DNA from 4 places in the Oceanobacillus sp. HCA-5259 genome. Region 4 is predicted to be linked to each of the others. Evidence: riboswitches for the same ligand, from Rfam matches in the RefSeq annotation. Region 4 holds a riboswitch; each other region holds the start of a gene.
What was found. A riboswitch is a leader RNA that binds a small molecule or an ion and turns the genes downstream of it on or off. The one in region 4 is predicted to bind thiamine pyrophosphate.

Region 1 (7,874 bases), on a different contig from region 4:
TTACGAGGCACAATTGCTGCGTCTTATACATTTACAGGATTTGAAATCTTGTTTTTTATCTATCCCTTTGTAGCAAATAAAAAAAAGATTGGTAAGCCTGTTTTCTTAGGACTATCCTATTTCACTTTCCTCGTCCTTCTTTCTACAAACATAGCGATTGGATTTTTAAGTCCAGCTCAATTGGAAAGAAGAATTTGGGTTGTATTAAACTTGTTTAAAATTCAAACCTCTCCTATCATCGAGCGGTTGGACTACGTTGTCATTGCAGAATGGATGATGGTTGCGATGCCAAAAGTGATTCTTCTTATGTGGTGCATAAGTTATATAGCGAAACGTATTTATAATCTTTCGAACGAAATTAGTGTTTACACAAGTGCAAGTATCCTTCTAATTCTGATCCCTTTTTTTAATGAGCATTTTATCATTCAGCGTTTGATTGATAATGTTAGCAGGGTATCCTATGGGATTGTATATATTTATCCCTTCCTTCTTTTGCCACTCGTTCTTTTAAAGAAAAAAATACGGAAGAAATAAGGAGGGTGAATACATGCGAACTGCTAAGTTAATACCGTTATTCATATTTATTGTATTTCTGCAGGCTTGTCTGGAAACGACGCAAATTGAGAAGTTGGCAATCATTAATTCACGTGGAGTTGATCTAATAGATGAAGGGGAAAAAAGAATGATTGAAACGACACTCGTTCCTTATATTTTTGATCCGCATGCTCCGGAAATGACAAGTTTGTTGATTGGAAGGGGCCGTACGATTAAAGAGGCCCGTTCAGAAGCTGAAAAACAATCGCCCTATCCATTAGTCCCCGGAAAAATCAGTATAGAATTTTATGGAAAAGAAGCAGCTGAATCAGGCATTCTTCCCTTTCTAAATACACAAGTTCGTGATGCAACTGTTTCTGAAATTATGCAGCTAGCCGTAACCAATCAAACTGCAAGAGAAATTCTTGAAATAGAGCAACAAAGTGTAGAATTAAATCGAACAGAGTATTTACAAGACTTAATAAGTAAAGAGGTCGAAAAGGGTACTTTACCACGAATTACCTTACAGTTTTTCACGCGATTAGTGCAACAAGTCGGCATTGATCCGATACTTCCAGTAATAGACGTAGTGGATGGTAAACCTACACTAACTGGTGCAGCCGCTTTTCGGGCAGACCAGTATGTTGCTAGCATATCAGTAAAAGAATCATTCATGGCTAATTTATTGAGACAGCGTTTGAGAGGAACCCCAATTGATGTAGGCGTCCCTCGTGAAAATTATCTGGACGAGATAATTGCTTATAAAGGAGAACCGTCAGAAATTGAAGATTCGATTTATCTTTCTTTAATGCTTAATACAGGTAAAGGGAAAATAAAAATTGTCGACTCTGATTCGTTAGCGTTTAAGGCAGATATCACAATGAAACTGGAATTATTAGAAACCTCAATCCCAATGGACATTAAATCAGAAGATACTTCTCGGAAATTCGAACGTGATATAGAGAAATACTTTGTAAGAGAATATGAAAACCTATTCGCGAAACTTCAAGAAGTAAACTCAGATGCATTGGGTCTTGGGAGAAAGTATATCACTTCAAGAAAAGGAAGTAAGACGACTAACAAGGAATGGATGGAAAAATATCAAGATGCCAAAATAGAATTTGATATCGATGTGACAATTGTCAACTTTGGGGCGATTGATTAATAAGCGGACAGCTAAAACCTTTATGTTTAGCTGCCCGTCTTTTTATTTAACAGCTTTCGCACATTGCCGCCATGTCCTGTGCTGTTGCAGATATTTCTTAAGATCAAAAGTATCCGGGTGATACACTGCACCCTTACCTTTTTCAAAACATGTGACATTTATGAAAACTTTTGCTATGCTAGATTCGAACTAAATAATATGAAACTACTAGGGGTGCCCTAACTGGGCTGAGAGGAAAGTGTGTTTCCGACTCTTATCGACCTGATCTGGTTAATGCCAGCGTAGGGAAGTAGTGAGATTGTTCTCATAACTATTTTCTTGTGAAGCCAGGTCTAATCATGACTTGGCTTTTTTATTGGTTGATTTTCCCCTTAAGATTGGAGGTCAAGTATGAATAAAACTCGTCTCATCACGACGATGGCCGTCTTTATCGCAATTGGAACAATCAGCGCACAATTAATCTGGTTTCCCGCCGGTGTAGCCCGCGCTTATCCAGTACAGCATGCGATTAATGTCATAGCCGCTGTCACCTTGGGACCTGGTCCGGCAGTCATTATTGCCTTCATGATCAGTCTATTACGCAATATGCTCGGGTTAGGAACTTTATTAGCTTTCCCAGGTGCAATGGTCGGTGCTTTTCTTGCAGGGTTCCTGTATAAGAAAACCAAGAAGCAATCACTCGCCGCATTAGGTGAAGGAATTGGCAGTGGGGTTATTGGTGCATTATTTGCAGTGCCATTTGCTTATGTATTTATGGGAACATCGGCCGGTGCATTTGTTTTCATCCCCCCATTCCTTGTAAGCAGTATATCTGGAGCAATTCTTGGACTGCTCGTCGTATCTAAAGTTTCCACCAAGGGCTTAATAAAAAATTAAAATAAGTAAGTTGATGAAGGAGAATGTTCAATGAAGAATGTTGCATGTGCTCTAACGATAGCGGGTACGGACCCGAGCGGCGGTGCTGGAATTCACGCCGATCTGAAAACGTTTCAGGAATTGAAAACTTATGGGATGTCGGTTATCACCTCCATCGTGTCCCAAAACACGACAGGTGTTCAAGCTGTTTCCCACGTCTCTCTAGAAATGATCGAACAGCAACTAGACTCGATTATTTCTGATATGCCTATCCATGCATTTAAAACAGGGATGATTGCCAATCAGGATATGATGAAATTGATTTATAATAAAATAAAGCATTTGGATGCACCTTATGTTATGGACCCGGTCATGGTTGCCACAAGCGGTGACACATTGATTGAACGCGATTCCCGTAATTATCTGCGGAAGAATTTGCTTCCGCTTACAACAATTGTAACTCCAAATATTCCAGAAACAGAATATCTAATAGGTGAAAAAGTTGAAACCGATGAGGACATGAAGCAGGCTGCCGAAATGCTTGTGAAAAATTTTGGCGCGAAAGCTGCACTAGTTAAAGGCGGTCACCGCGAAGGCGATGCGGTTGATTTCCTTTATGATGGTTCAAGGATCCATAGCTTTTCGGCTCCCCGAATAAATACAAATAATACACATGGTACAGGTTGTACGTATGCAGCAGCGATAACTGCTAATCTAAGCCAAGGCCTCCCTCTTAACATTGCGGTTAAACAGGCAAAACATTATGTAACGCTCGCGATCAAGTATTCTTTGGACTTAGGAGCTGGTAGCGGACCGACGAATCATTGGGCACCGCGTATCCATACAAATAATTTAACGACAACTGAGGTGGAGTAACGATGTCATCATTTAATCCATTAAGCTTAAGGAAATATTTCATTATGGGTAGTCAAAATGTTAAAGGTAATCCCGTTGCTGTTCTGGAGCAAGCTATACAAGCTGGAATTACAATTTTCCAATTTCGGGAAAAAGGTCCAGGCTCCCTTTCAGGAGATAGTAAAATTAAGTTAGGAAAAGAATTGCAGGCAGTTTGTAGCGTACATCAAATTCCATTTATTGTTAATGATGATGTAGAATTAGTAGACAAATTAGATGCAGATGGGATACATGTCGGGCAAGATGATCAATCGGTGAAAGAATTACGGGAGATGTTTCCTAATAAAATCATTGGATTATCTGTTTCAAATCAGGACGAATTAAATAATAGTGCGCTAGAATATATTGATTATATAGGTGCTGGTCCAGTGTTCCTTACTACAACGAAAGTGGATGCAAAATCTAGTGTCGGGTTGGATTGGATCCGTTTCTTGCGTGCAGAATTCCCTGAGTTTCCGATAGTCGGAATCGGTGGGATTAATACAACAAATGCGAGCTCAGTATTAAAAGCTGGAGCTGATGGTGTTTCTTTCATATCCGCTGTAACGAGAGCAGAAGATATAAAAGAAGCAGTAAGTAAATTATAATATTCTTATTTTTTGTTCGCTATGGCAAATAACAGACAGGAAATTATGGACGGTGTATACAATGGAATCTGCTCCAGCGCTTTATATTCACCACAAGAGTGCCTTCTGGGCGTTGATAAAATACGTAAAAGATTTAACAATCGATACGCAAGGCATCTACCTTATATCAAAGAATAAGCATAGAAAACAGCCTCATACATTTTTGTACGAGGCTGTATTTTTATTTATTTTTTGGAAGCAATCGGTCATCAACCGGAATCTCCGGTCTTATATCTAAGAGCATAGAGATGAATTGATCCCTATTTTCCGGCGATATAGCAACTACGTCAAGTTTACTACAAGATATTTGTATTCGTTTTAAGGATAGTGCCGGAGAGTTAAGCGGCATTTTTGACAAAGCAATTAATTTAATGTCCGGGATATGAACAGTCTGCCGAATCGGGCCATAATAGATTTTTATCTTGTCCCCTTCTATTTTATATCCAGTCCGGAACCAGAACCAGAGCAGAAATGCAGCTAATCCGAACATAATGAACATGGTTGTAACCTGCCCTTTTAAGAGTGGAAATAATATCCCAAGTAGCGAAATTATCCAGACGATGCCAGTTATCCACTTGTCTCTTATGGATGGAAAATACATAGACTTCCTCCTATTTGGCACTTATTGCGAGCATCCGGTCTAAATTTTTAAATTCGAGCGATTCCAGTTTCGGTTCAATCTTTGTTCGATCAAATCTTTTCTGTGCCGTTTCCAGCTCACAAGAGACGGGTACATCACATTTAATTTCAGCAAGTTCCCTTGAAATGTGAAGCATCTCAAGATCGGTTTCTAATTTGGTACGGATCCCTTTTGTTAATTGATCCGTATTAGCTAGAAGTCCTTCAATGGATTGATACTCTTTAATTAATCGAAGCGCCGTTTTTTCCCCTATTCCTTTTACACCTGGGTAATTATCTGCGCTATCTCCCATTAATGCTTTCATATCAACGACTTGGTGTGGATATATCCCTTTTTTCTCAAAGAAGTTTTCTCTTGTAAACAATTCATAGTTCCCTTGTCCTTTTCTCATGATTGAGACGTGTATATTCTCATCAACTAGCTGAAGCATATCCTGATCTCCCGTTAGAATAATAATCTCGTGATCTGCTTGAAATAGACGAGCAAGGGTACCAATACAGTCATCTGCTTCATAATTTTCCAGACCGACATTTGGGATGTTGAAAGCTTCGACGACTTCTTTAATTAAGTCGAATTGTGGTACAAGCTCTTCCGGAGGTGCCTCGCGGTTTGCTTTATAATCTGGATAAATTTCATTACGGAACGTTTTGCTCCCCATGTCCCAGCAACAAATTACGTGGCTCGGTTCATACATGTCAACTGCATCAAGGAAATACCGTAAAAATTGATAAATTCCATTTGTTGGTATTCCTTCACTTGTTTTCATAAAGTTTCCTCGGAAGGCAGTAGCGAAAAATCCTCTAAATAACAATGCCATTCCGTCTACTAATAAAATCTTATTCTTTTCCATTTATATATCTACTCCTACCTTTTCTTCCATTATGAGTTTTTCCAACTGTTCTAGTGTTTCACCTAATCTTGGAAGTTCTGCTGGTGCTGCTAATATCGTGAAGTAATTAGAAACTTGTTGCTCCAGTCGTTGGATGGTTGACTCTTTCATCACCTTGATTAGTTCTTGCCACTGCTCTTTGTAACCTGAAACCATCCTCTCTTGATTTGCTTGGATAAACTTTTCAATTGATGGTAAAAGCATTTGATACAGTTCTTCTTTCATTGTTTCTTTTTCATTTTGTACGAAAAATGCTTTTGTTCCTTTATATTTTCCAATAATAGGCTGGAAGAGTTTCATTTGTATAGCTGGCATTTTCTCCTCATAATCCGGTGTATATAATTCATAATCAAACTGGTCCGGTAAAGCAAATAGTGAATTAATCTCCTTATTTCTTTTATGCATTGCCTGGTATACCTCATTTGCCAATCGTAATGTATGGCGTTCCATCCTTAAAGATACGGCTTGAAGTTCTTGATTAAGTTCAAATTGAATATATTCGATTAAGTTCTCTAGCGCATTCCTCAACTCGGCAGTTGCTTTTCTGCCATTTTCAGTAATTGTTGTTGGATTGAACATTTCCTTAAACATATCGTGATAACGAATACTAAGTCGCTCTATAACATAGTAGAGCTGCTTCTCAATCCGTTGCTCGAGCTGCTGCATATAGACATCCGTTTCATATGTGCGAACATATGTAGCGGCTTGTGTCTGGTCTTGTTTTATCCGCTCTTTTTGCTGCTCTTTATCTGCTTCATCAAGTGTGATAGAGGAAATATAGTGTTCCATTGTTTCATACGCTCGCCTCATATCCCATAAGGCACTGTCAATTGTTAATGAAGCTAAGTCATGATGAATAAAGGAATAAAATTGGCTTTCAAATGCTTCCATTTGCCCGTTTAATGGAAGTTGTTTTACCTTCTCACTAAGCGACTGTTTACTAGATACTGGAAATAATCTGGCATTCCGAATCCCAAGTTTTGTTAATTCGTCTGTGACATAAGTCGTGACGAGCTGTAATTCCTCTTTACTTTCCGCAAGATCGGCAGCATTAACAATGAAAAACATTTTATCCAATTGAAATGCTTCTTTTACCCGGCCGAGTTGTAAAAGAAAATCTCGGTCGGCGCGTGATAACGCATGATTATAATACGTTACATAAAGGATAGCGTCCGCATGTTTAATATAATTGAATGCTACATTCGTGTGCCGGGCATTCACCGAATCTGCACCAGGAGTGTCTACTAAACTAATACCTTGTCTTGTAATGGGGCTATCATAATAGACATCGATTGCTTCAACGAAACAAGCCATCGTCTCATCTGCGACATAGGCGCCAAATTCATCAAAGGGGATTGTCCGTTTTTTCCCGATATATTCTTTATTGGCAATATAGCCTTTCATCATGGCGCGGATATAAGCTTGGTACATCTTATTTAAACGGGCATCTTCAGCAATATTCTTCTTATCAATCCATGTAAGCAACCGATCGAGGGTATCCCCCTTTGGAGAGAATTTATCCGTCATATCGGTTAATTCCTCATATAATTTCGCTTCCTGCTTCATTGTCACCACGACCGTACCGTGCGGGTATTCTTCTGTTATTGGATGGATGCGGTTGACAGTTGCCGTCGTTGGGTTCGGTGAAACAGGTAACACATTTTCTCCAATCAATGCGTTGGAAAAAGATGACTTACCAGCACTGAATGCACCAAATAGAGCAATCGTAAATGTTCGATTTTTAAGTCTATCTTGCTTTCTTTTAAGATCTGTTATTAAATCAGTAAAACCTGGGATTTTCTCCGTAAGCGTGATTGTCTGCTCAATCCGTTTCAGCATTTCTTCAGCTGACAGATTCGTAGGTTGTGCTTCTGTTTCCACTACTGCTTTTATCTCCGTCTTAGTTTCTTCCTGATTTTTTTCATAAATAGACTGCTCGGCGATAACAAATTTATCTTCTTTCCGCTTTACTTCAGTCAGCGTTTGTTCCCATTCTCTTTCATCGACACGCGGGAAGGCGAATACTTCATCTATTACGCTGATCTTGCTTTCCAATTCAGCTTGAATTTTATTGTATTTATCGATAACCTTCCGTATTTCTTCAAGATTTTCTGAAGATGTTTCTTGTTTTGCCAATGTTTCAGCATGCTTATCCGCTAGTGCTTGCTGGATCACTTCAAGAAGATCTAAGGAGCGCCGCCTGAATTTAGCTTTAATATCGCTTGCGACGTCATTTGTATAATTTAATAC
Region 2 (7,874 bases), on a different contig from region 4:
GTATGTTATATCTTCAGTTGAGCCATATTATAACAGAGGTGATAAAGTTGCGCCGTAATACTTTATATTTTGTGCTCACCCTGTTATGGTTTCTCTTGTCTATAGCGGTTGTTTCTGCAGAAGATGATGAAATTATGCTTCAGAGAGACGAACTCCAATCTTATTCCCTATCTGATTGGGCACATGGATTTGTAAATTGGGAAAGGCTGGATGAATTAATGGATCAATTGGCAGAACAAGTTAAAGAGCCCCCTACTAACGCAACACTTGGCAACGGCTTTGAAATTATCGAGGGGCAGCCTGGAAAAGCGTTGGATCGAATTGCTTTTACAACCTCTTTTTTAAAGGCATTTTATACTGGAGAGGATCAGGTGGTTGAAATCCCGACTAAAGCAGTTCAACCAAGGGTGAGTCAGGAAATGCTGCGGGAAATAACTCAAAAACGTCTTGGCTCTTACACGACTTACTATAATTCCGCAAACAAAGAACGGACAAAAAATATTAACCTTTCTGCAGAAGCTGTACATGGAACGGTTATTTTTCCTGGTGAAGTGTTTTCATTTAATGATATTGTTGGTGAACGAACAGAAGAGAAAGGGTATCAACGAGCGCCGGTTATTGTAAAAGGTGAGTTCTCAGAAGATATCGGCGGGGGTATTTGTCAATTATCATCAACAATTTTTAATGCAGTTGATTTACGTGGTATCCAAATGATTGAAAGGTACACTCATAGCCGCTCCGTTCCTTACGTACCCCCGGGAAGAGATGCAACCGTAAGTTGGTGGGGACCAGATTTTACATTTAAAAATTTATACAATGAACCAATCGTGCTTACCGCCTATGCAGCAAATGGCAGCTTAACAGTTGAAGTATTCTCTTCTGAAACAGTAGATTATTTCCAATCAAAATAAAAGCAGTATCCCGGGTTCATGGGGATACTGCTTTATGTGCATCAGTTACTCAGCTTTATGAAGTTCTAGTTCGAAGTGGATTTTTACTTCGTCGGATACGAGTACGCCGCCTGTTTCAAGTGTAGCATTCCAAGTAAGTCCGAATTCTTTACGGCTGATTTTCGTTTCACCGCTGAAGCCGGCAACTGTAGAACCGCTCATCGGGTCTTTACTTTGACCTTCAAATGTAACGTCTAATGTAACTTGATTTGTATTTCCGTTAATTGTTAAATCGCCAATTACATCATATTCATTATTTCCTTTGCGTTTTACATCTGTTGAAACAAATGTAAGTGTCGGATGATTCTCTACGTCAAAGAAGTCTGCAGAACGAAGATGGTTATCACGGTCTTCGTTACGTGTGTTTATACTTGCAGCATCAATCGTTACTTCGATTTTCGAATCGGTAAGGTCTTCCACATCTGCTTCGATCACTGCATCAAATTTGTCGAATGTTCCTTTCGCTCGAGAAATCATCATGTGTTTAACCGAAAAACCTACTTCACTGTGCGCCAAGTCTACCGTCCATTTTTCTCTAGTCATTTAAAATCCCTCCAAATATTATTAAGTATTCCTCAATACTTACTTTCTGTTACCTAGTATAAATTAATAAATCGGTAATGTCAATATATCTTAATTAAAAAATATTTATTTAAGGATAAATTAACAAAACGAAACCATTATTCAAATACCACTAAATAGACTATCTCAAACTTGTTTTCCGTGTAAATGGATCTTAATAATGCAATCCTTCAGATATTTCGATACAATAATATGGGGAGAAGAAGGAGGAAGAGAAATGAAAGAATATAATCCAACTTGGGATTTGGATTCACTATTTCCAGGAGGAAGTGCGTCACAGCAATTCAGAGATTATCTTGGTCAGATTCGAACGGAGATTAAACAATTAGAAGGCCAATTCACCACATTGGAAGTGGGGGTAGATTCATTTTCCACGATGCTTAGCCAGTTTATAAAGGAATTGGAGAAGACAATGTTCAAACTTCGTGAGGCTGGAGCGTTCGTCAGTTGTTTAAGTGCGCAAGATGTAACGGATGAAGGGGCTAAAACACTAGTTGCTGAATATGGCACACTTTCAGCTTCGTTTAATGGCGTGCTGACAACTTTCATGCAGAAACTTGCGGAAATCCCGGACGAGGAATGGCAAGCAACCATTCAGCACGAAGCGTTACAAGAAATAGGGTATGTATTATCAGAATATCGTAATAAAGCACGGGACTTACTTGCTGTGGAACAGGAAGTGCTGATTAATGATCTTGCTGTCGATGGTTATCATGCATGGAATCAAATGTATAATACAATCGTAGGGAATATGACAGTGGAAATTGAAGGGGAAGAAAAGATAGAGTCCTATTCAATTGGTCAGGCCTCCAATCTGTTAACTTCAAGCGACCGAGCAACTAGAAAGAAAGTATTTGATAAGTTAAACGATGCATGGAATAAACAAGCATCCTTATTTGCACAAACATTGAATCATTTATCAGGTTTTAGACTACAAATGTATAAGCACCGCAAATGGGAAAATGTATTAAAAGAACCGCTGAGTATCAATCGGATGAAGCAAGAAACGTTAGATGCGATGTGGACAGCGATAGCTAATAATAAACAACCTTTTGTCGCTTATATAAATAAAAAAGCAGAACTATTGAATATAGATAAATTAAGCTTCTATGATGTCGATGCACCGATTACCGACCATGTTAAAAAATTGAGCTATACAGAAGGCGCCAAATTTATTATGGATCAATTCCGTTCTTTTAGCCCAAAGATGGCGGATTTTGCTGAGCAAGCTTTTGAAAAACGTTGGATTGAAGCGGAAGATCGGCCTGGCAAACGTCCTGGCGGTTTCTGTACAAGTTTTCCTGATAGTAAGGAAACAAGAATTTTTATGACGTATTCCGGAACAGCATCGAATGTTGCCACGTTAGCCCATGAACTTGGTCATGCTTATCATCAGCATGTGATGAATGACGTTCATGGTCTTAATCAACGTTATGCAATGAACGTCGCGGAAACGGCCTCAACTTTTGCGGAAATGATTGTCGCTGATGCAGCAGTTGAACAGGCAGAAACAGCAGAAGAAAAGAAAGCTTTACTTGAAGATAAAGTTAATCGAAGTGTTGCTTTCTTTATGAATATTCATGCCCGGTTTATCTTTGAATTAAATTTTTATAAAGAAAGAGAAAAAGGTTTTGTCTCACCGGCAAGATTGAATGAATTGATGGTGGAAGCACAGAAAGAGGCTTATCAAGATGCACTCGATGAATATGATCCTTATTTCTGGGCGTCGAAACTTCATTTCCATATAACAGGGACACCATTCTATAATTTCCCTTATACATTTGGTTATTTGTTCAGTCTTGGTATTTATGCCCGCGCAAAAGAGCTGGGAGAGAGCTTTGAAGACGACTATATTGCATTACTGGAAGATACGGGACGGATGTCGGTAGAAGAGCTTGCGATGAAACATTTACAAGTCGATCTTACAAAACCGGACTTCTGGGAAGCTGCAATCGAGCTTTGCATCAAGGACGTCGAAGCGTTTCTTAAACTGTAAATTTGTTTTATAAGTGTACATTAGCTATAATAGGGTTAACGAAAAAAGCATAGAAAAAGCCAACAGGGGGAGCTAATAGCTGAGAGTGGGCAACGAGGATTGCTCAGACCCTTTGAACCTGTTAGTTAGTACTAGCGTAGGGATGATGGTTTTTTGATGGATAAAAAGCAATGTGAGCGGATTCCCCATCAGGAACCTTCCCTTGGCATTGCTTTTTTTGTATTTAAAAAAGTTGTTCAAAATAGCTTATAAAAAGCTTATAAAAAGGGGAGTTATAACGAATGAAGTCTAATAAACTACTATTTTTAATTGAAGTATCAATCTTCACTGCTTTGGCGTTGCTTTTAGATATCTTGCCAATATCGTTTAAAATCTGGGCGCAAGGTGGTTCGGTCTCCTTTGCAATGATTCCGGTGTTTATAGTAGCGTTCCGTTGGGGATTAAAAGGTGGATTAGTATCCGGTTTCCTCTGGGGGATGTTACAGATTGCAACGGGGAACGCATATATTCTGACGCCACTTCAGGGGTTCATTGATTATACACTTGCCTTTACGGTGATCGGTTTTGCCGGTCTGTTCGCAAGACAAGTTCAAGAAGCGGTACGGGACGGGCGGACAAAAGTGTACCTAACGTATATAACGGCGGGTGTACTGCTTGGTTCTGTGTTGCGTTTCCTTGCACATACCGTTGCTGGGGCAGTATTTTTCGGTTCAGCAGCGATTGAGGGACAATCAGTTTGGGTGTATTCGATTATCTATAATTCATCGTACATGTTCCCGTCATTTGTATTGTCAGCAGTGATTGTATTTTTCCTATTCCACAAACAACCGCGCGCATTGCTCAACCTAGCATCAAGCTAAACCGCAATCTATCCGCTCACATTGCAACTGTAAAAATAATGATCTCTCCCAAATTAAGGAGAGATTTTTTTAGTTTAACTGTTTCAAAGTGAATACGTAGATCTCTCCGGCGCAGGAGTCTCAAGGTTTAGGCTGCGAATCTTCAGAGAAGAATTTTCAGCACAACATTATAAAAAAGAATCAATTCGTTCTGGTTGATAATTCGCCCAAAGTCGCTGATAATAGAAGATAATTATCTGAATAGATATAAAAGTGCATACGAAAGGGGAAGTGGAAATGAAGGCATTTGTTGTGGAATATGGAGAATTAAAACTAAAAAGTATGCCCGAACCAAAGCCGGGAAATAATGAAATTGTTGTTAAGCTAAAAACAGCGGGTCTGAACAGGAGAGATCTCTATATACCGAACCGGAGAGGTAACGATAAAGAAGCTTTAATCCTCGGTTCGGATGGAGCGGGGATCGTCGAATCAGTTGGAGCAGATGTTACTCGTTTTAAAGTGGGGGATGAAGTCATCATCAATCCATCACTTAACTGGCACGAAAATAGTGATGCACCACCAAAAGGATTTGACATCCTCGGAATGCCTGATCACGGAACTTTTGCCGAAAAAATTGTGATCAATGAAGAACAAGTAGAAATGAAGCCAGATTACTTAACATGGGAAGAAGCCGGTGTGCTCGCTCTTGCTGCATTGACAGGTTACCGTGCATTAGTGACTAAGGGGAATATTAAAGCAGGAGAGACCGTATTTATTCCTGGAGCAAGTAGTGGGGTGAACACGTATATCATCCAATTTGCAAAAAGCATCGGTGCACGCGTGATTGTTTCTTCAAGAAGTGATGAAAAGTTGAAGCAGGCCCAGGAGATCGGAGCGGATCTTGCCATTTCAACGGAAAGTGATTGGGAAAAGGAATTGGAGAACGAGCAGATTGATCTTGTGATTGACAGTGTAGGTGCAGCAACGTTTAATCGTTCGTTGGACGTATTGAAGCAAGGCGGAAAAATTGTTATTTACGGAGCTACAGCTGGGGATGAAATCGACCTTAACTTACGTGCCTTTTTCTATGGTCAGTATCAATTGTTCGGCTCCACGATGGGAAGTCGTGAAGAGTTGCAACAGGTATTAGCCCATATGGAAAAGCATGAAATAAGACCGATTATGGATAAAACCTTTGAACTGGATGATGCCCAAGAAGCGTTCAATCATCTGGAAGTGAACAGCCAGTTTGGTAAAATTGCTTTATTAATCGAATAGAAATAGGACCGGTAAATTTCCCGGTCCTATTATTTTTATCGGAACTGAAAACCACGGTCTGTAACGAAATTAAGTGGACATCCCCTTTTTCGCCGTCAATTTTGGCTAGGAATATGCCTCCATCTACAATCCGAAAGAATGTTACATTTGCTTTCTAATCCGCTTGAAAAAAGGAGTAAAAGGCAGCAAGCGCTAGCGGTGCGAATATGGTTGTTAATGTTCTTTTGATAACATAAGTGAAAGATCTGTCTGTTACAAAACACTAGGCTTTCGGCTTAAAGAGAATGGCACCGAGAACTCCAAAAATAATTGCTGCTGAAATACCGGCACTCGTCACTTCAAACATCCCTGTAACAACGCCAATCAGCCCGTGTTTCTCAGCTTCAGCCATGGCTCCATGGACTAAAGAGTTCCCAAAACTTGTAATCGGTACAGTCGCACCTGCCCCAGCGAAATCAATTAACGGTTCATATAAACCGAGTCCGTCAAGAATAGCACCTAAAACTACGAGAGTTGTTAATGTGTGAGCAGGACTGAGCTTGAATACATCAAACATAATTTGTCCAATAACACAAATAAGACCACCAATAACAAATGCCCAGAAAAATATCATGAACAAGTCACTCCATTTCAATTGAGACTGCATGTGCAATAGCGGGAATCGAATCCTTTTGCTGAACGCTTAATGGGGAGTGCAAAGAGCCGGTAGCTACGAGTAACATCCGTTTAAACTCTCCTTGCATCATCCGTTTCAGAAAATGCCCGTACATGACAATTGCTGAACAGGCTGTGCCGCTTGCACCTGCTTGAACAGGTTGATCGGGACCGTAAATCGTCATACCACAGTCCACGTATTGCTTATCTTCTAGTTGAATGCCTTGTTGCTTTAATAAATCAAAAGAAGTATTTCTTCCAATTTTACCGAGATCTCCAGTTATAATCAGGTCGTAATAAGTTTCATCTACGTTTCTTTCCTTAAAATGCGTTTGAATCGTTTCCACTGCAGCAGGGGCCATTGCCCCTCCCATATTGAAAGGATCCGTTATTCCCATGTCAACGACTTTCCCAATTGTTGCAGAGGTCACAGTTGGACCATTCCCTTGCTTACTGAGAACGGCACAACCCGCTCCGGTAACTGTCCATTGCGAAGTCGGGGGTTTTTGACTGCCATAATCATTCGGATAGCGGAACTGTTTTTCCGCTGCGGCATGGTGACTAGATGAGCCACTTACAATAAAGTCGGCAAATCCGCCATCAAGTAAAGCAGCGGATAATGCGAGCCCTTCTGTAGAGGTAGCACAAGCGCTGAATAAGCCGAGGTAAGGCATCGCCAATGCCTTGGCACTAAATGTTGTAGGAGTAATTTGATTGATTAAATCTCCACTTATAAAGAAATTTACCTGCTCTTTTTCGATTGGGCTTTTCTTTAAGGCAATTTTAACTGCTTCTTCCATTAAACGCTGCTGTGCTTTCTCAAAAGACTTCTCTTCAAGCCAGCCATCATCAAATAAATGGTCGAAATCACTGCGGAGAGGGCCATCTGCTTCAAATGGTCCTCCCGTTATACCGGTAGCGAGAATGACCGGTCGATTTTTAAATTCCCATGTCTGCTTTCCAAGTAACATATTATAAGCCCCCCAATTGCAGGAAAATCGTTTTGATTAATGCAATAATAAATGCGGCAAATACACCGTATACAATGACGGGACCAGCAAGTTTAAACATATTTGTCCCTACCCCGATAATAAAACCTTCTGTACGGTGCTCCATCGCTGCAGAAATAACTGCATTACCGAACCCCGTAACGGGAACTGCAGAACCGGCACCAGCGAATTGACCTAGGCGATCATAGAGGCCAAAACCTGTCAGAATCATCGTGATGAAAATGAGCGTTGCAGTCGTTGGATTGCCTGCTGTTTGTTCGGTAAAGTCGAAATAATAAATATAAAAGGTAGTGATTATTTGTCCGATTAAACAAATAAGGCCACCGATAAGGAAGGCTTTTACACAGTTAAGTAAAATTGGTCGCTTCGTCTCTCGTTTTTCCTCAAAGGATTGATATTGTTTAGCCTTCTTTTGCTCATTTTTTTGCTCTGTCATGTAAAACACCTCATTCCTTACGTCTGTTCTTTAGAAAGCTTGCGGATTCTTTCTAACTCTTTATTTAATTCAGCTTTGGATAAATCCCCACTATTTAACCGTTGTTCCAGTTTCTTTAATTCGAGAAAG
Region 3 (7,874 bases), on a different contig from region 4:
ATTGTTGGATTAATGAACGAGATCAAGGCTTTCACCTTCTTTATGAAGTACTCGAGTCCGGTAAGGCGGACGTAATCGCGCTTTTTCCAATAGATCAGCTTGCCTCCAAAGACTTTCCGGCTCGCCATTGTAATGAATATGCTGCTGATATAATACAATCGTCCGATCAACTGTATCCACGATATCCATATCATGCGTGACGAAGACGATTGCCGTTCCATTTTGTCTCAAGCTATCAATCATGTACATCAGTTCTCTCGTAGTCTCTGCATCTTGACCAAATGTCGGTTCATCAAAAAATAAAATATCTGGTGTTTCATCCAGCATCGTTGCTACACTTAAGCGGCGCTTTTCTCCACCACTTAAGGAAAAAGGATTACTGTATTTATTTTTTTCTAAATGGAACTGCTTTAAAAGTGTGGTTGCAGCGGTATTTAATTCAGCTGTTGACCATCCATTCAATTTCATTCCAAATGTTAATTCATCGTATACGGTGTCCGTGATGAATTGATGCTCCGGGTTTTGAAAGACATATCCCATTCTTTTTCGCAGCTCTTTTTCCTCCCATTGCTCCACCGGTTTATCGTAAAAGTTTATAGTTCCTTTTTGAGGGGTTAATAACCCAGTCATTAATTGCAGTAAGGTAGATTTTCCAGCTCCATTCTCCCCAACAATGGCGACGAATTCTCCCCGATGAATTTTTAAGTTTATTTCTTGTAAAATGGGTTGTTTCTTATGATGGAAGCTCATCTGCTCTATCGTTATTAGGACATCTCTCTTGATAGAGGGAGGGGATTTCACAGGAATCGGGTAAGGATCGGCAGCGTTAGAAAACTGCTTTGGTAAAAATATTCCTTCTTTTTTTAATAAAGAATGATGATTTGCAAAGATGGATGCTGCATTGCCGTCTGCGATGATTGTACCCTGTTTTCCTAAAACAAGCATACGATCGGTAATATCCAGCCAGTCCTCGATTTGATGTTCAATGATAAACACAGCTAGCTTTTGTTTTTCTTGAATTTGTTTAATTAATTGGATAAATTCTATTCGAGAAACCGGGTCTAAATTTGCTGTAGGTTCATCTAAGATCAATAGTTCCGGTTCCAATAAAAGAACAGCTGCTAGAGCAAGTTTCTGCTTTTGTCCTCCAGATAACTCGTAGATTTTTCGATTTTGAAAACCATTCATTCCAACGGCAGACAACACCTCCGAAATGCGCTCAGGCATTTCGGAAGGGGCAATTTTTCTGTTTTCCAATGTAAAAGCAAGTTCATCCTCTACGGTAATCATGCAAAATTGACTTTCCGGATCTTGAAAGACAATCCCGATCTTCTGATTGAGCTCTCCTTTTTGATAGTCTTGTATATTTTTCCCCCGGTGAAAGATGTCGCCGGAAGAAATGCCTTCTACTGTATCGGGATATAACCCATTTAGGCATAGAGCTAGACTGCTTTTCCCTGAACCGCTTGCTCCAATAAGGAGGGTCGTCTCATGATCTCTTAAGGAAAAGTGCAGTTCATTGAGTAATGGTTTATCCGAATTTTCATAGCCGAATGAGAAATTGTCCACATAAAGTAATGGATTAGGCTGCGTCTTTTTCACGTTTTTTCTGTATCTCCTTTCCTAAGGCATAGCCGCGAAGGACCCCAGTTTTTGCTAATTTGTCACTCAACCATTTCCCTAGGACACCCGCGAGAAGGGCACCACTGATGATGCGAACAGCTAACATCGCTATAAGTAATGCAGGGGCTAACGCGATATTTCCGGATGAAAATAAATTCCAAGTGAAACTGAAAACGGCTGCAAAGACACCGGAAAGAATTAAAATGCGTAAACGATAATCCTTCCATTTTGTTATTGCGAAGGCAAACTCTGCTCCTAAGCCTTGAATTGCAGCTGCTAGAATAAGTCCGGGTCCCGCGGCAGTTCCCAATAATACTTCGGTAACTCCTGCGATAAGTTCAGCTGTAAAGGCAACCCCCGGCTTCCGAATGATATAAGCTGCAACGATGGAAACAATGAACCAAATGCCAAAAATAATTTCATACCCAAACGGTGCGAGACCAAATGGAGCAAGAATATTACGAATACCTTGACCAACAAGAAAGAATGCTAAGTAAATGATCCCGAAGACGACACCTAATATCGACATGAGAACAATTTCTTTTAATTTCCAATGCTTTGTCATTTCACTTCTCCCTAGGTTTATTTTGTAGGACTGTTGGCGGAAAGGCTAAATGTCATGGTGACATGAGAGACTTTTTCTTGGACGAGTTCAAAGGATTCATGTAATGCATTGAAGATATCATGAACGTCTCCGTCTAATCTTGTTGCATAATGTGTAGAAGTAACCGTGACATTACGATGCTTTGATAGATTGATTTGTTCATAGATTTTATCCATGTAATCTTCATGCCCCATTGGATAAAGGGAAAATTTACAACCGGCGATTTGGAGGATCGATTTCGTTTTTTCTTCGTTCAATGGTATGTCTGTTTCATCCATATACGCGTCAGCTTCCGTGTCACCAGGACAGCCGATGGAGAACGTACCATTCATAGCAACATGCTCCCCAGTATTCGCTGCATGTAGGAAGATTGCTTTTGCAACATCGAAAACATGGATCATTTTTCCGCGGATACACGTACTGACATCATCTGTTTCCTTCCAAACCTTGGAGGTATCAACCTCACTTAATGTTGATAGAATAATATCAACAAAATTATCACTCATCGGGTGCAGACTAAATTGACAACCTACAATTCGACTAGTTCCACAATTGTTACGCATTCCAATCTCCTCCTATTGATAATAAAAAAACTGCATTCCTAAGGGGAATGCAGTTTACACATTAATTTTAACAACATAATATTCGTAAACTGCACTTCCCCACGCTAGTATTATCTAGATCGGGTAGTAAGGGTCGGATTAATCCTCTCAGCCACATGACGCAGCTCCCCTAGTGCTTATGTTTTGATATGCAGTTATTCTAATTCCAGATTGTATACATGTTTCGGTATTTTGTAAAGTATTTAATCAATTTTAATATCCGGTTTCTTCCAAAATATAGTGATAAGGAGACAGACGACAATAACGATCGAGCTGAAAACAAACGGATAATTGATATCTATATCAAATAAAACCCCACCAACTACTGGACCAAATACATTAGCAAGGGACGTGAAGAATGAGTTCATGCCGCCAACAAAACCTTGCTCATTCCCGGCGATTTTTGATAAATAGTTGGTAACAGCTGGACGAATCAGGTCAAACCCAATAAATACCGTGAAGGTTACCGCCATTACTTGCCAATAAGAATTAGCGAGTGTCATGGCAAAGACCAGCATAGCAGAAATGGCGAGCGACCAGCGAATAATATTGATTTCTCCGATCAACTTTGTTAACCAATCGAACAATACAACCTGGAAAATCGCTCCGATAATCGCACCACCTGTAATGGCAATCGCAATGTCAGAAGGAGTGAATCCGTGCTTATGATCAGTATAAAGGCTGAAGAAAGAATCAAACGCGGCAAGACCGAATGTTGATATTAAAATAACAATAAAAGCGATGAAAAACATCGGCATAAACACTTTCCTCAAGCCACTTTTGCCGAGTTCTTCGGTCATATCAGCCATATCGTCTGTTTTCGACTTCGGCTCTTTTAAGGATAAAATCGAAACGAAAGCAACAATTAAACCACACGCCGCAGCAGAGAAGAATGGTACACGCGTACCAATCCCTGCTAAGAAGCCACCAATTCCCGGTCCGATAATAAATCCGGTACTAATCATCGCTGACATATAGCCGAGTGCTTTAGGCCGCGTTTTCAGCGTCGTAATATCTGCGATAAATGCGGTAACAGCAGGCATGATGAATGCGGCACTTATTCCTCCGAGAATTCGTGAGGCGAACAATACTTCAATTGTTTTACCAAGACCAAATAAAAACTCGGAAAAACTGAAGATAAAAAGACCAATGACAATCATGCGTTTACGCCCATATTTATCAACTGCTTTTCCAGCCAAGGGCGAGAAAATCAATTGAGCTAAAGCGAATGCAGCCGTTAAATAACCGACAACAGTACCACTGATGCCGAGTTCATTCATAATAGTTGGCAGAACCGGTATAACAAGTCCAATTCCTAAAAATACAAAGAATATATTTGTAAGCAGAAGCGTCAATGTCCAATCTTTCTTTTTCATAGCTTTTTCTCCTAGGTGATATGATATTCTGTACTAAACATAGAAATTTTACTCTGATTCGATGAGAGATGCAAGCATATATTACTATTTATTATAACTTAATTTTCGCAACCTGAAACAATTTAAGCAAGCTAGCAATTGTAGTAATTATCTCTCGTTTTATTCTCCCATTTTGCGCATTATGTATGCTTGATAGGATGGCTGAACTGCTTTGACTTTTACAAATGCGACAGTTGCTTGCGTTAATATCTTAATAAAGTGAAACTTCATTCAGCGGGGGGGGGGGTCCTTCTCCTCCACTGAATGTTAGTTGAACAGAATCAGGGATTTACGGACTGTATATCGCCCGCCTTAACATTTTGGTTTTCCCTCATGTTTAGAGATGGGTATATTACAGACTGTTAATACGTGATAAAAAGGATGTTGGATGAATGATTTATATCTATATTGGACTTGTCGGAGCACTCGGTGCGATGCTGCGGTATAGTATAGGAATTCTAATTATGACAGAACATGTTTTTCCCTATGCGACGTTATTGGTTAATTTGATAGGGAGCTTTTTACTTGCGTGGCTGACTTACGGACTGTTTAAAAGGATTCATCTGGATGAAAAGCTGAAAACAGCGATAACAACGGGTTTTGTCGGCTCGTTCACTACATTCTCCGCTGTCAGTGTGGAAACGGTTGAGTTGTTCCAAAATCAGTCGATGTTACTTGGGTGCGTCTATGTTTTTGTGAGTTTGGTTGGAGGGCTTGGTATGTGTGAAGTTGGTTTTCGGGTTAGTAGGGGAGTTGGAGAGAAATGAACTGGATGTATTTATTAATCGTTGGTGTCGGTGGGTTTTTTGGCGCGATTATGCGTTATTCGATTTCGGGGAAGATGAACGATCCGGAAAAAGCCGTACCAATGGGTACACTTCTCGTCAATCTGACAGGTGCATTCTTGCTCGGATTGCTTATAGGTGCAGGGGTAGATGAATTATTACTTCTCTTATTGGGGACAGGTTTTCTTGGTGCCTTTACGACATTTTCAACGTTGAAACTTGAGATGGGAGTGTTGTGGAGGAAGGGGAATAAGCGGGAGTTTTTCCTTTACACTGGGCTGACGTATGTTTTGGGGATTGCTTTGGCGTTTCTAGGAGTTGTTTGTGGGAGTTATTTTTAGGAGGATTGCATTATAAAACAAGGATGGTATTCTATCATCTATTTACCATAAAAAGGAGGAACTTGCAATGCAACTAATTCAGTAACCAATACTTCAAAAAGAGGCGATGGCCGGTGTTACTGCTCCATCTTCAGGCGTTGCATTATTTAAAATAAAGGTTCCGCCAATTGAGACGGAACCTTATTAAACGGTTAGTGACCTGCAACATCCCGCTTCGCAAAGAAGATCCAGGTAATTGCTGCGAAAATAATATAGTAGACAACTAGTACGGTAACGGAAAAGCCGAGTGTCATTCCTTCCATCATCGGTGTGTTCCCGTTAAAGTACTGGGACAGGTTTGTATTTGCAAATAGAATGTATTTCGCCCAGTCCCGTTCTATGAAGAAGAACACAATCTGGTTTCCAGCTAGCATAAGAAAAATTGCGAGTCCAATTGCTAGCGCGCTGTTTCTGAAAATGGAAGAGATCATAAAGGCGAATGTCGCCATCATGAGCAAGTTCACAAGACTGAAGCCGTAATCGGTTATAATCTCCCCAATAACTGGAACATATTCCACTCCATCGCCTTTTTCAAGAACGATATGAGGATTCATCCCGTCAAAGCCGATGAAAATTCCTCCGATAATCCATGAGAAGAGGAGCACGAATAAAAACGTTATAAATGAAAATATTAGTACGGCGCTATATTTTGATATTAAGATTTTCGTCCGTGAAATTGGTCGGATGAGCAGCAACTTAATCGTTCCCCAGCGGAATTCGTTAGCAAGAATACCGGCAGCAACGATGATGGTAAAGAGACTGACAAGGGAAAGCAGCATCTCATTTTCCATTACAAATTGCCACGCACCGTAACTTTCAGGCATAATATCATGTTCTAAATAATAATTATTGATTTCAATGAACGTTGAATTAAAGGACTCCATATCGGGAAATTCTTCCGTATCTTTCATGTATTCGGCATTCTCTGTTTCCAGCGTCTCTCTCCACGTATCTTCTTCATATGTCATAAAGTCCCCATAAGTTTTTGCCAACAGGCCGACCCCAATAATGATTAATGCCAGTATGACATACATTGCCCAAGTCGATTTCAAACGGTAGATTTTAATCACTTCATTTTGTATGAGATTTAGAAAATTAGTCAATGATATTCTCTCCAATCAGATCAAAGAATTTATCTTCGAGAGTTGATTTGGTGACTTGCACTTCATAAATGAGAATATTTTCTTTCACCAAATCGGAAATGAGTAGCGGGATATTCTCCTTCTCGGTTTGGAACGTGATTTTACCGTTTGTTTGGGCAGCAGGTGTTTTACGATTGACGACTTCAAGGGCTTTTTCAAGTGGTGTTGCTTCCATTTCCACTTGCAGCAGTTGTTGTTCGCCTGCTGGTGTATTTTCTTTCACAGCTTGAATCGCCACAAGCTCGCCATTTTTAATAATGCCGATCCGGTCGCACATTAACTCGATTTCGGACAATAGGTGGCTGGAAATGATAACTGCAACATTATGTTCGGTTGCAAGTTTCCGGATATATTGTCTGATTTCCCGAATGCCGGCAGGGTCTAGTCCATTCGTCGGTTCGTCGAGTATGAGAACGGATGGCTTATGTAATAAAGCTTGGGCGATTCCTATTCGTTGTCGCATCCCAAGTGAGTATCGGCCAACTTTTTCATTCATTACTTTTTCCAGACCGACAAGTTTAACCGTTTCATCAATTCTTTCCTGCGTAATCCCTGGAATCATCCTTGCATATTGTTTTAAGTTTTGTGCGCCTGTTAAAAAGGGGTAGAGCTCTGGATTTTCAACGATTCCGCCAACTTCACGGATTGCTTCTTTAAATTCTGTTTTAATACTTTTGCCGAGAATATGTACGTCGCCTTCTGTAAGTTTCATTAACCCTACCATCATACGGATTGTCGTTGTTTTCCCGGCACCATTTGGTCCAATGAAGCCGAATACTTCCCCTCTATTAATGGTAAAGGAAAGGCCTTTAATGATTTCCTTATTGCCGATACGTTTTCGGACATTCGTCAATTGCATTGCAATTTCGGTCATTCTATTCCCTCCTCTATCGTGTTCTCTAGGTGGTACGGAAAAAGGGGTGGGAAAGTTTCATTTTTACTGATTTTGGTAATAATATATTCAAAAAGATGATCGGCAGAAATGTTTTTCTAGCCGATCATCTTTTACTGTAAGGGCACTTCCGCCTTTGATTTAAGGGGAGCTATGCTTTTATATTACCCCATACTTTTTTTGCTTCTGTGCTACCTCACTGAATGAAGTTTCACTTTATGAATAAACCAAGAATACTCGTGACTTCAGTTGTGAGAGATTTAATTTAGGGTAGTATTGCGAACGATCGTACAGGAAATCCACTTGCTTTTTCAGGCTTTGGAACGATATTGAAAATGATGGCACCTTTTGTTGGAACTTTATCCAGATTGGTTAGCAGTTCGATCTGATAGGTGTCTTGCTCTAGTACGTAATATTCTCCGATGAGTCTG
Region 4 (7,874 bases):
GAAAGCCAAAGATCATTATTAATGTAGATATTAGAATTAATACAATTAATGGCACCGTCCAACTCGTTGTTAAATCAAATACTATGCCTATCGCAAAAGGACCTGCAGCAGCTAATAAATATCCAATCGACTGGGCCATACCCGATAACTCTGAGGCTTGTTCAGAGGTTTTTGCACGTAAGCCTAGTAGAGTTAAAGCTAATGCGAACCCACCATTTAACGTGATGCCAATTAATGTAATACTTATAATCAATATAGGCATCGAGCTCCCTAGCAGAAGACCGCTATAACCAAAGAAAGCTGATAATCCCATCGATACAGCAATAAGGCTTTGGGATCTCACTTTACCGGCAAAGGTCGGTACTAAAAAGCTAGCGGGAAGCCCAATAATCTGTGCGAAAGATAGGAGCCAACCAGCTGTCGTTAAACTTACACCATTTGAAATCAACATTTCAGGCAACCAAGATATCGTCACATAAAATAAGAATGATTGTAAGCCTAAAAGGGTTGCAACCTGCCATGCCAAGGCGGAACCCCACATTCGATTATTAGCCGAATTATTACTTTCTAGTTGTATCTGTTTTCCTTCATTGTTTACTGTATTTTTTCTTGTTATATATATCCAAATAAGGACAGCTAGGATTGCAGGTATCATCCAGATTTGCAGAGATAATTGCCAATTTCCATTTAACATTTTTGTAAATGGATAACTTAACCCTGAAGCAGAGGCTGCAAATATATTCATAGCTGTTGAGTAAACACCTGTCATGAGTGCAACCTTCAACGGGAAATTATCCTTAATTATTCCTGGTAATAAGACATTACATATTGCAATACCCGAACCAATAATAAGTGTTCCTAGCAATAACGGGGTAAGAATTGCGAAAGAGCGAATTAGAATACCGATAATGATTAAAAGTAAACCAATGATTAATGCAATTTCGCTTGTTAATTTTCTAGATAACTTTGGAACAATTGGTGATACAATGGCAAATGTAATCAGGGGTAAGCTTGTCAATAACCCTGCCGTTCCATTCGTAATATCAACGTCATCTCTGATTAAACGAATTAAAGGACCGATTGACGTAATAGCAGGCCGTAAGTTAAAAGCTACGAATATAATTCCAATTGTTAAAATAAGGTTCTGTAAATTAAAAGGACCTTTATTGATAGCATGATCTGTATTCTTCATGAAAGACCTTCTTTCAATCTATATTCCAATATTAAATAGGATATCATTCAAACAAACATACATCAATCATTGTTATTCGCTTGAAGCAAACATCCTAAATAATATTCTTTCTGGTATTCAAGTATAGATTTATTAGAAAATAAGCATTGCAACAATGGCGCCGTTCAGAAGATTTGCTAATGTAGCTCCGATTAGCGCTTTCATCATTAGTTTTTGAATTTGAGGTACCATATCTGATCGTTTGCCCGCGAGTCATTATGGTAGCTCAATGCTAGTTAAGTAAAACCAAAAACCGGACAAGGGGATACTTTTATAACTAAAATAGACATGTTTGTTTATAGATGCAAATATAATGTTGCTGACATACACTTTAAGCTGTTTTCTTTTTTTGAAGAGTAATTTCAACATGATGACGCTATATATGTAATCTAAATAAAACCCCCTAATAAGACACTTGAATATGCCTGTATTAGAGGGTTTTTCTTACTTACCGTCGAATCTTTTTTTTAGTATAACTGAAATTTTATTTTTAATTAATGATAATTAATTATGATAAAAAATGAGCTAAATAGTCCTGCATACATTTCGTTTTATCATAAGAAATCAAAATAGAAGAGAGTACATCAAACAGAGGTTGCAGTTTAACAATCAATATGACATACTAAACTTAATGTCTGAAAAATCCATATTTAATCACCACTAGGGGTGTTTTACTGAAAAACTGAGAGAGGTAATCCTCAACCCTTGAACTTGATCTAGTTTGAACTAGCGTAAGGAAGCGGTGAATAGAACAGATTGAAGAACATGTTTTTTCATGTAACTAATTTGTGTCTTATTCTAACCACTTCTATTTTCTAGGAGTGGTTTTTTTGTTTAGGGAGGTGAATGACTAGTTGTCTATTAAAATAAATTAGAGAGGGAGTTATCTAATGGATATAACGGTTGAACACTTATTAAAGCAAGTCGACGCAAGAAAAATGGAATTAATTGATTTATTATCAAAGCTCATTGAATATAATACATCTGCGCCTCCTGCTCGGAATACGAAAGATGCACAGAATTTTATCGCTGATTATTTACATCGAATGGGCTTTGAAATCGACATGTGGGACGTGTATCCAAATGACCCGAATGTTGTTGGTGTGAAAAAGGGAATAAAATCTACTACACATAATAGTCTCATCATCAATGGTCATATTGATGTAGCTGAGGCTCGTGAAGATGAAGTGTGGAAAACGAATCCATTCGAGCCGATTATCGAAGAAGATCGGATTATTGGTCGAGGAGCCGCTGATATGAAGGGCGGGCTTGCTAGTGCATTATTCGCAACGAAACTATTGAATGAAGCGGATATCGAATTGCCAGGAGATCTGATTTTCCAATCTGTTATAGGTGAAGAAGTTGGTGAGGCGGGTACGTTGCAATGTTGCGAGCGAGGGTATAATGCAGACTTTGCGCTTGTAGTAGATACGAGTGATTTACATATCCAAGGTCAAGGCGGTGTAATAACTGGGTGGATTACGGTAAAAAATCCGCGTACGTTTCATGATGCGATGAGAAGGAACATGATACATGCTGGCGGTGGTCTGCCTGAAGCGAGTGCAATTGAAAAGATGATGAAAGTTATAGAAGGCTTACAAGAGCTGGAGCGCTATTGGGCTGTAACGAAACAGTATGAAGGATATCCGGCGGGAACGAATACGATTAATCCTGCTGTAATTGAAGGGGGACGCCATGCGGCATTTATTGCTGATGAGTGTCGTTTATGGATCACGGTGCATTATTATCCGAATGAGACGCATGAACAAGTGAGTAAAGAAATAGAAGACTATATTCTTCGCATTGCCAAAGCAGATCCTTGGTTGTGCCATCATCCGCCTACTTTTGAATGGGGTGGAACTTCGATGATTGAAGAACGCGGGGAAATCTTCCCATCATTAGAAGTCGATAAGAATTATACTGCGGTTCATGCGCTAGCCGCGTCTCATGAAATGGTACACGATAGTAAGGTGGTCATCGATGTTTCCCCTTCTGTTACCGATGGAGGATGGTTTGGGCATATGGGGATACCGGCAGCGATTTATGGACCGGGTGAGTTCAGGCATGCACATGCGGTCAATGAGGAGGTTTCTATTCAACAACTTCTTCAATTTACGAAAACAATGATTCAATTTATCTATGAGTGGACGAATCAAAGGAAAACAAAATCGTAAAAGGAACGATGTCCATCAATGAAAAAGTGGTATGCTCAGCAGTTATGAATTATGAGACTTAAAGGATTTGAATCTGTCTTATAGCAGGGTTCTATTAGATAAAACAGCTCTAAATTCGTGAAACAGTCTCATATAAGGTTCTAAAAGCGAATTGAAATATCTAATGGGTGAATTTCATATTTTTGCAGAAGTGAAAAAATGGAGAGTATATTAACTGATCTGGGATTGTGACAATTTCGTTCGTGCACTTCTTGCATTTCCCATTATTACGGACTACTATGTTAAATCTTTTTGAAGTGTGAGTATCTAGTCATCTATGCTAGACTCGTTCATAGTTCCAAATATAAATAATTAAAACAGCATTGGTAGTTAAAATCCGATGCTGTTTTGCTATTTAGTCAGACATATAGATAATATAGAAGTCAGTTTTTTCCAAAAGTAAAGATTTATAAGGAGGTTGTGCAACAGGTGCAATCCTTCTAATTACGGATGTTTCTTTCTCTAAGTCTTCTAACTGAAATCGATAAAAATCGGATCGGTTCGTTATCTCTTATATGTTCCTCATTATAATCATTGGAGTTTATATCTTCATCATACTGTTTGGGTTTTTCCGGGAATCATCCTGGTGTGGAATAATTGAAGATGAAATGACTGCAAATCGTTATCCATTTGCAGCCATTTTTTATTTTAATCGTTTCATCCTCAATCCCTCACCAACAAATAAACAAAATATGGCGCACCAATCAAAGCAACCATAATTCCAGCCGGAATCGTTGTATCAATCAAATTTCTTCCAACTGTATCCGCAACCAACAGCAACCAGCCACCAAGTAAAATCGCAACCGGGATAAACAATTGATTCCTCGGTCCGACTAGGGATTTCGCAAGATGTGGTGCAATCAGTCCGATAAAGCTGATCCCCCCTGTGACAGAAACGGCAGCAGCTGCTAATGCAACAGCTGTTAAAAGTAGCGTGACGCGTTCTCTCTCAATGGAAACCCCAACACCAACTGCAACAGGTTCACTTAACCCAAGCAGGTTCAACCGGTTCGCTTTATATAAAGTAAATGGAATCAAAACGACAAGCCAGGGAAGGAGAGCCACAATAAATGGCCAGTCGGTTCCCCAGATATTCCCTGCGATCCATTTGGCGATAAAATCTACTTTCTCCCGCTCGGCAGAGGAAATAATCACAATCATCGCACCTGACAGTGCCGCAGAAAATCCGATTCCGATGAGCACGAGATTTACAGGCTGCAAGCCACTTTTTTTACTATAAGCAAATAGATAAATAAGGAAACCAGTGATAACTGCGCCGAGAAATCCAACAACTGGAATCATATAAACAAAGCGTCCAGCTTCAATCGGAAAAAATAAAAAGAAAACGGCAATGGCGACTCCCGCACCGGAATTAATTCCGATAATACCAGGATCAGCCAAATCATTTCTCGTAATTCCTTGCAGGATTGATCCAGACAGAGCGAGTGCCATCCCAGCTAGAAGGGTAATCAATATCCGTGGCAAGCGAATCGAATATAAGATGAATTCCTCATTTCTACTGCCAGATCCGAGAAGCGTCTGAATGAGTCGGTCAAAGGTTAAGCTGGATGAACCGATGCCCATGCTTATTATAACCGTCGTTATAATAAGTAATAGTGAAATAACTAAAATGATGCGCTGTTTATTAATTAATGCCGGATGTATCATACGAATGCTTTTCCTCCTTTACGAACGATGAGGAGGAAAAATGGTAAGCCGATCACAGAGATGATAGCGACAACAGGCGTTTCAAATGGTGCATTCAACGTACGCCCAACCGTATCAGCGAACAGCATGAACGTAGCCCCTGCAATCGCAGCCATTGGTAAAATAAACCGATAATCCGTCCCAACGATTGCTCGGACGATATGCGGGATCATCAGTCCAATAAACGTCATATTCCCAACCAGGGCAACGGATGCGCCTGCAAGGATAATAATGGCGATAAAGAGCAGGATTTTAACTTTGAAAATATTTTGTCCAAGGCCTATCGCTACTTCTTCATTTAAACTGAGAATCGTCAGCTGCTTGGAAAGGAAGATGGCCAGCACAATCCCGATAAGGATAAAGGGCATGATAATTTGCAGTTGCTTCCAATTCGTGCCGATCATTCCGCCTGCTGTCCACATGGAAATGTCTTTTGATATTTTAAAATAAATTCCAATTCCCTCAGCAATGGCAACTAGAAATGCGGAGACGGCAGCTCCGGCAAGTACAATGTGAAAGGGAGAGAACCCGCCTTTTTTCATGGAACTAATGCCAAATACTAATCCGGCACCGATTGCCGCTCCGATAAAACAGGCAACCATCGTTAGAAAGTAGTTGGCTGTAGGAAGGAGGGCAATCGTAATTGCTAAAGCCGTATTCGCACCGGCCGTTAAACCGAGGAGTCCAGGATCGGCAAGCGGATTCCTGGTTAAACCTTGCATGATCGCACCAGATACAGCAAGCGCTGCTCCAACAGCAATTGCGGCAATTTCCCGGGGTAAGCGAATATCACGGATAATGGAAATTGCGTCATTCTTATTGGATGTTGTGAGCGCGAGCCACACATCTTGAACTGAAATTTCTGCTGCACCAAAGCTCATTGCAAGAAGAAACATGCAGATAAAGATGGGAATGGCTAGAATAAATTTGAATGCTAAAGCTTTTTCCTTCATAATTTTACTTTCCTAGAAATCCTTCTTCAAAGAGTGTGAGCTGCTTCTCCAATGTAACCGGGTCGCTGAATGATGCACCTTCCCCTTGCATATCAATCACATTACCATTTTTCACAGCCGGTATGTTCCTGTAGGTGTCCGTTTCCTGGAAGGCGGTGTCTGCCTCGGAATATTTACTTAGCACGATATAATCCCCTGCAAATTCCGGGAGCACTTCTGCCGATAATGTATAATAACCTGATTCGGATGCATGTTCTTTTACTTTTTCAGGCATTTTAAGTTTCATTGAATCATATAAGATTTCTGTTCCACGGGCAAAGTCCTCACCGTAAACATAAAGATCTTTGCCATAGGCTTCCATAACCGATACGGTTGCATCTTCACCAATCTTGGCACGGACGTCTTCCCCGATTTGCTCCGCGCGCTGTTTAAAGTCTTCAACCCATTCTGTCGCTTCTTCCTCTTTCCCAAGAAGTTTGCCAATTTCGATATGTTGGGTTAAATAATCTACTTTTCCCCATGTATAGGTTACAGTTGGTGCAATTTCTTCTAATTTATCGAGATTGTTCACCGTTGATAGCGCAATAATTAGGTCTGGTTCTAATTCCAAGATCCCTTCCAGATCATCCTCTGAAACTTCTGCTACATCTTTCAATTCTTCTTCAAAGGTCGGATTGTCTTTAGACCAAACATCTACACCGACAACGTTCACCCCTAAATGGATGACATTCCCTGTATAGCCAGAGAGGATGACGACCCGTTCGGGATTGGCGGGAACCTCAATCGGGCCTGTCTCCGATTCGTATGTAATTGTTTCCCCTTCGCCTTCTGGTGCGTCACTTGTTTCTTTCGTTGTATTGGAATTGCTGCATGCGTTAATGAGAATGAGCAGCAGCAAAAATGGGATGATTCGTTTCTTCATATTGTTTTTCCCCTTTCAGTAGGTTGTACGTCATACACATAGGTTTATTCGTGCGCGGATCCCGTCCGATGACGGCATCGATTTGAAAAACTTCCCGGAGCACTTCCGAATTTATAATTTCTTCACAAGCCCCGGCTTTCACGATCTCTCCATTCTTTAATGCAATGATATAATCGGCGAATCGAGCGGCTTGATTTAAGTCATGCAACACCATAATAATCGTCCGGTTATGTTCTTCGTTTAGTTTCTGTAATAACTCTAAAACCTCGAGCTGGTGCGCCATATCTAAATAAGTTGTTGGCTCGTCCAGAAAGATAATTTCCGTTTCTTGTGCGAGTGTCATTGCAATCCAAACTCGTTGGCGCTGACCGCCGGAAAGGGAGCTGATGGGCCGGTATTTAAAGTCCGCTATACCTGTAACTTCAAGTGCCCAATCGATGACTTCCAAATCCTTTCTCGTTAAACGTCCGAAACCGGTCTGATAAGGGAATCTCCCGTAGGATACTAATTCTCCAACTGTTAACCCGTCGGCACTTTCAGGAGTTTGAGGAAGTATTGCCATTTTTTTCGCGAGCGTTTTCGTATTTTCTTTTGCAATATCTTTCCCATCTAACAGGACGGAGCCTCCTTGGTGAGGGATAATCCGTGTAATAGCCTTCAATAAAGTAGATTTTCCACAACCGTTGGATCCGATGATCGTTGTAATTTTCTTATCTGGAATGGTTAAACTGAGATTTTTAACGATTGATTGATCCCCATAGCCAATATATAAATCTTCACCGGAAAGGCGGGTCATTTGTATTACCTCCATCCTAAATTAGTGATATTCACTGATAATGATTATCAAT

Region 1: another riboswitch for thiamine pyrophosphate. It lies ahead of thiW (energy coupling factor transporter S component ThiW); the one in region 4 lies ahead of WKU33_RS00220 (acetylornithine deacetylase).
Region 2: another riboswitch for thiamine pyrophosphate. It lies ahead of thiT (energy-coupled thiamine transporter ThiT); the one in region 4 lies ahead of WKU33_RS00220 (acetylornithine deacetylase).
Region 3: another riboswitch for thiamine pyrophosphate. It lies ahead of WKU33_RS03045 (YkoF family thiamine/hydroxymethylpyrimidine-binding protein); the one in region 4 lies ahead of WKU33_RS00220 (acetylornithine deacetylase).

What each region holds. Positions count from the first base shown of each region.
Region 1 covers NZ_JBBKBV010000005.1:4,137-12,010, reverse strand. The annotation lists gene WKU33_RS04385 (GerAB/ArcD/ProY family transporter) at 1-534, shown strand, start outside; gene WKU33_RS04380 (Ger(x)C family spore germination protein) at 548-1,699, shown strand; TPP riboswitch at 1,899-2,004, shown strand; gene thiW (energy coupling factor transporter S component ThiW) at 2,090-2,575, shown strand; gene thiD (bifunctional hydroxymethylpyrimidine kinase/phosphomethylpyrimidine kinase) at 2,606-3,430, shown strand; gene thiE (thiamine phosphate synthase) at 3,433-4,056, shown strand; gene WKU33_RS04360 (PH domain-containing protein) at 4,277-4,696, opposite strand; gene WKU33_RS04355 (5'-3' exonuclease) at 4,707-5,585, opposite strand; gene WKU33_RS04350 (dynamin family protein) at 5,586-7,874, opposite strand, start outside.
Region 2 covers NZ_JBBKBV010000004.1:45,821-53,694, forward strand. The annotation lists gene WKU33_RS03665 (VanW family protein) at 72-911, shown strand; gene WKU33_RS03670 (YceI family protein) at 957-1,493, opposite strand; gene WKU33_RS03675 (M3 family oligoendopeptidase) at 1,750-3,528, shown strand; TPP riboswitch at 3,584-3,688, shown strand; gene thiT (energy-coupled thiamine transporter ThiT) at 3,810-4,388, shown strand; gene WKU33_RS03685 (zinc-binding dehydrogenase) at 4,665-5,645, shown strand; gene spoVAE (stage V sporulation protein AE) at 5,908-6,258, opposite strand; gene spoVAD (stage V sporulation protein AD) at 6,266-7,270, opposite strand; gene spoVAC (stage V sporulation protein AC) at 7,272-7,745, opposite strand; gene WKU33_RS03705 (YhcN/YlaJ family sporulation lipoprotein) at 7,763-7,874, opposite strand, start outside.
Region 3 covers NZ_JBBKBV010000003.1:115,814-123,687, reverse strand. The annotation lists gene WKU33_RS03060 (energy-coupling factor transporter transmembrane component T family protein) at 1-35, opposite strand, end outside; gene WKU33_RS03055 (ABC transporter ATP-binding protein) at 10-1,602, opposite strand; gene WKU33_RS03050 (ECF transporter S component) at 1,583-2,188, opposite strand; gene WKU33_RS03045 (YkoF family thiamine/hydroxymethylpyrimidine-binding protein) at 2,206-2,790, opposite strand; TPP riboswitch at 2,870-2,971, opposite strand; gene norA (multidrug efflux MFS transporter NorA) at 3,033-4,205, opposite strand; gene crcB (fluoride efflux transporter CrcB) at 4,637-5,011, shown strand; gene WKU33_RS03030 (CrcB family protein) at 5,017-5,370, shown strand; gene WKU33_RS03025 (ABC transporter permease) at 5,562-6,512, opposite strand; gene WKU33_RS03020 (ABC transporter ATP-binding protein) at 6,505-7,425, opposite strand; gene WKU33_RS03015 (cyclase family protein) at 7,709-7,874, opposite strand, start outside.
Region 4 covers NZ_JBBKBV010000001.1:47,749-55,622, forward strand. The annotation lists gene WKU33_RS00215 (CynX/NimT family MFS transporter) at 1-1,192, opposite strand, end outside; TPP riboswitch at 1,884-1,986, shown strand; gene WKU33_RS00220 (acetylornithine deacetylase) at 2,122-3,405, shown strand; gene WKU33_RS00225 (FecCD family ABC transporter permease) at 4,108-5,112, opposite strand; gene WKU33_RS00230 (FecCD family ABC transporter permease) at 5,109-6,104, opposite strand; gene WKU33_RS00235 (iron-hydroxamate ABC transporter substrate-binding protein) at 6,109-7,026, opposite strand; gene WKU33_RS00240 (ABC transporter ATP-binding protein) at 6,980-7,822, opposite strand.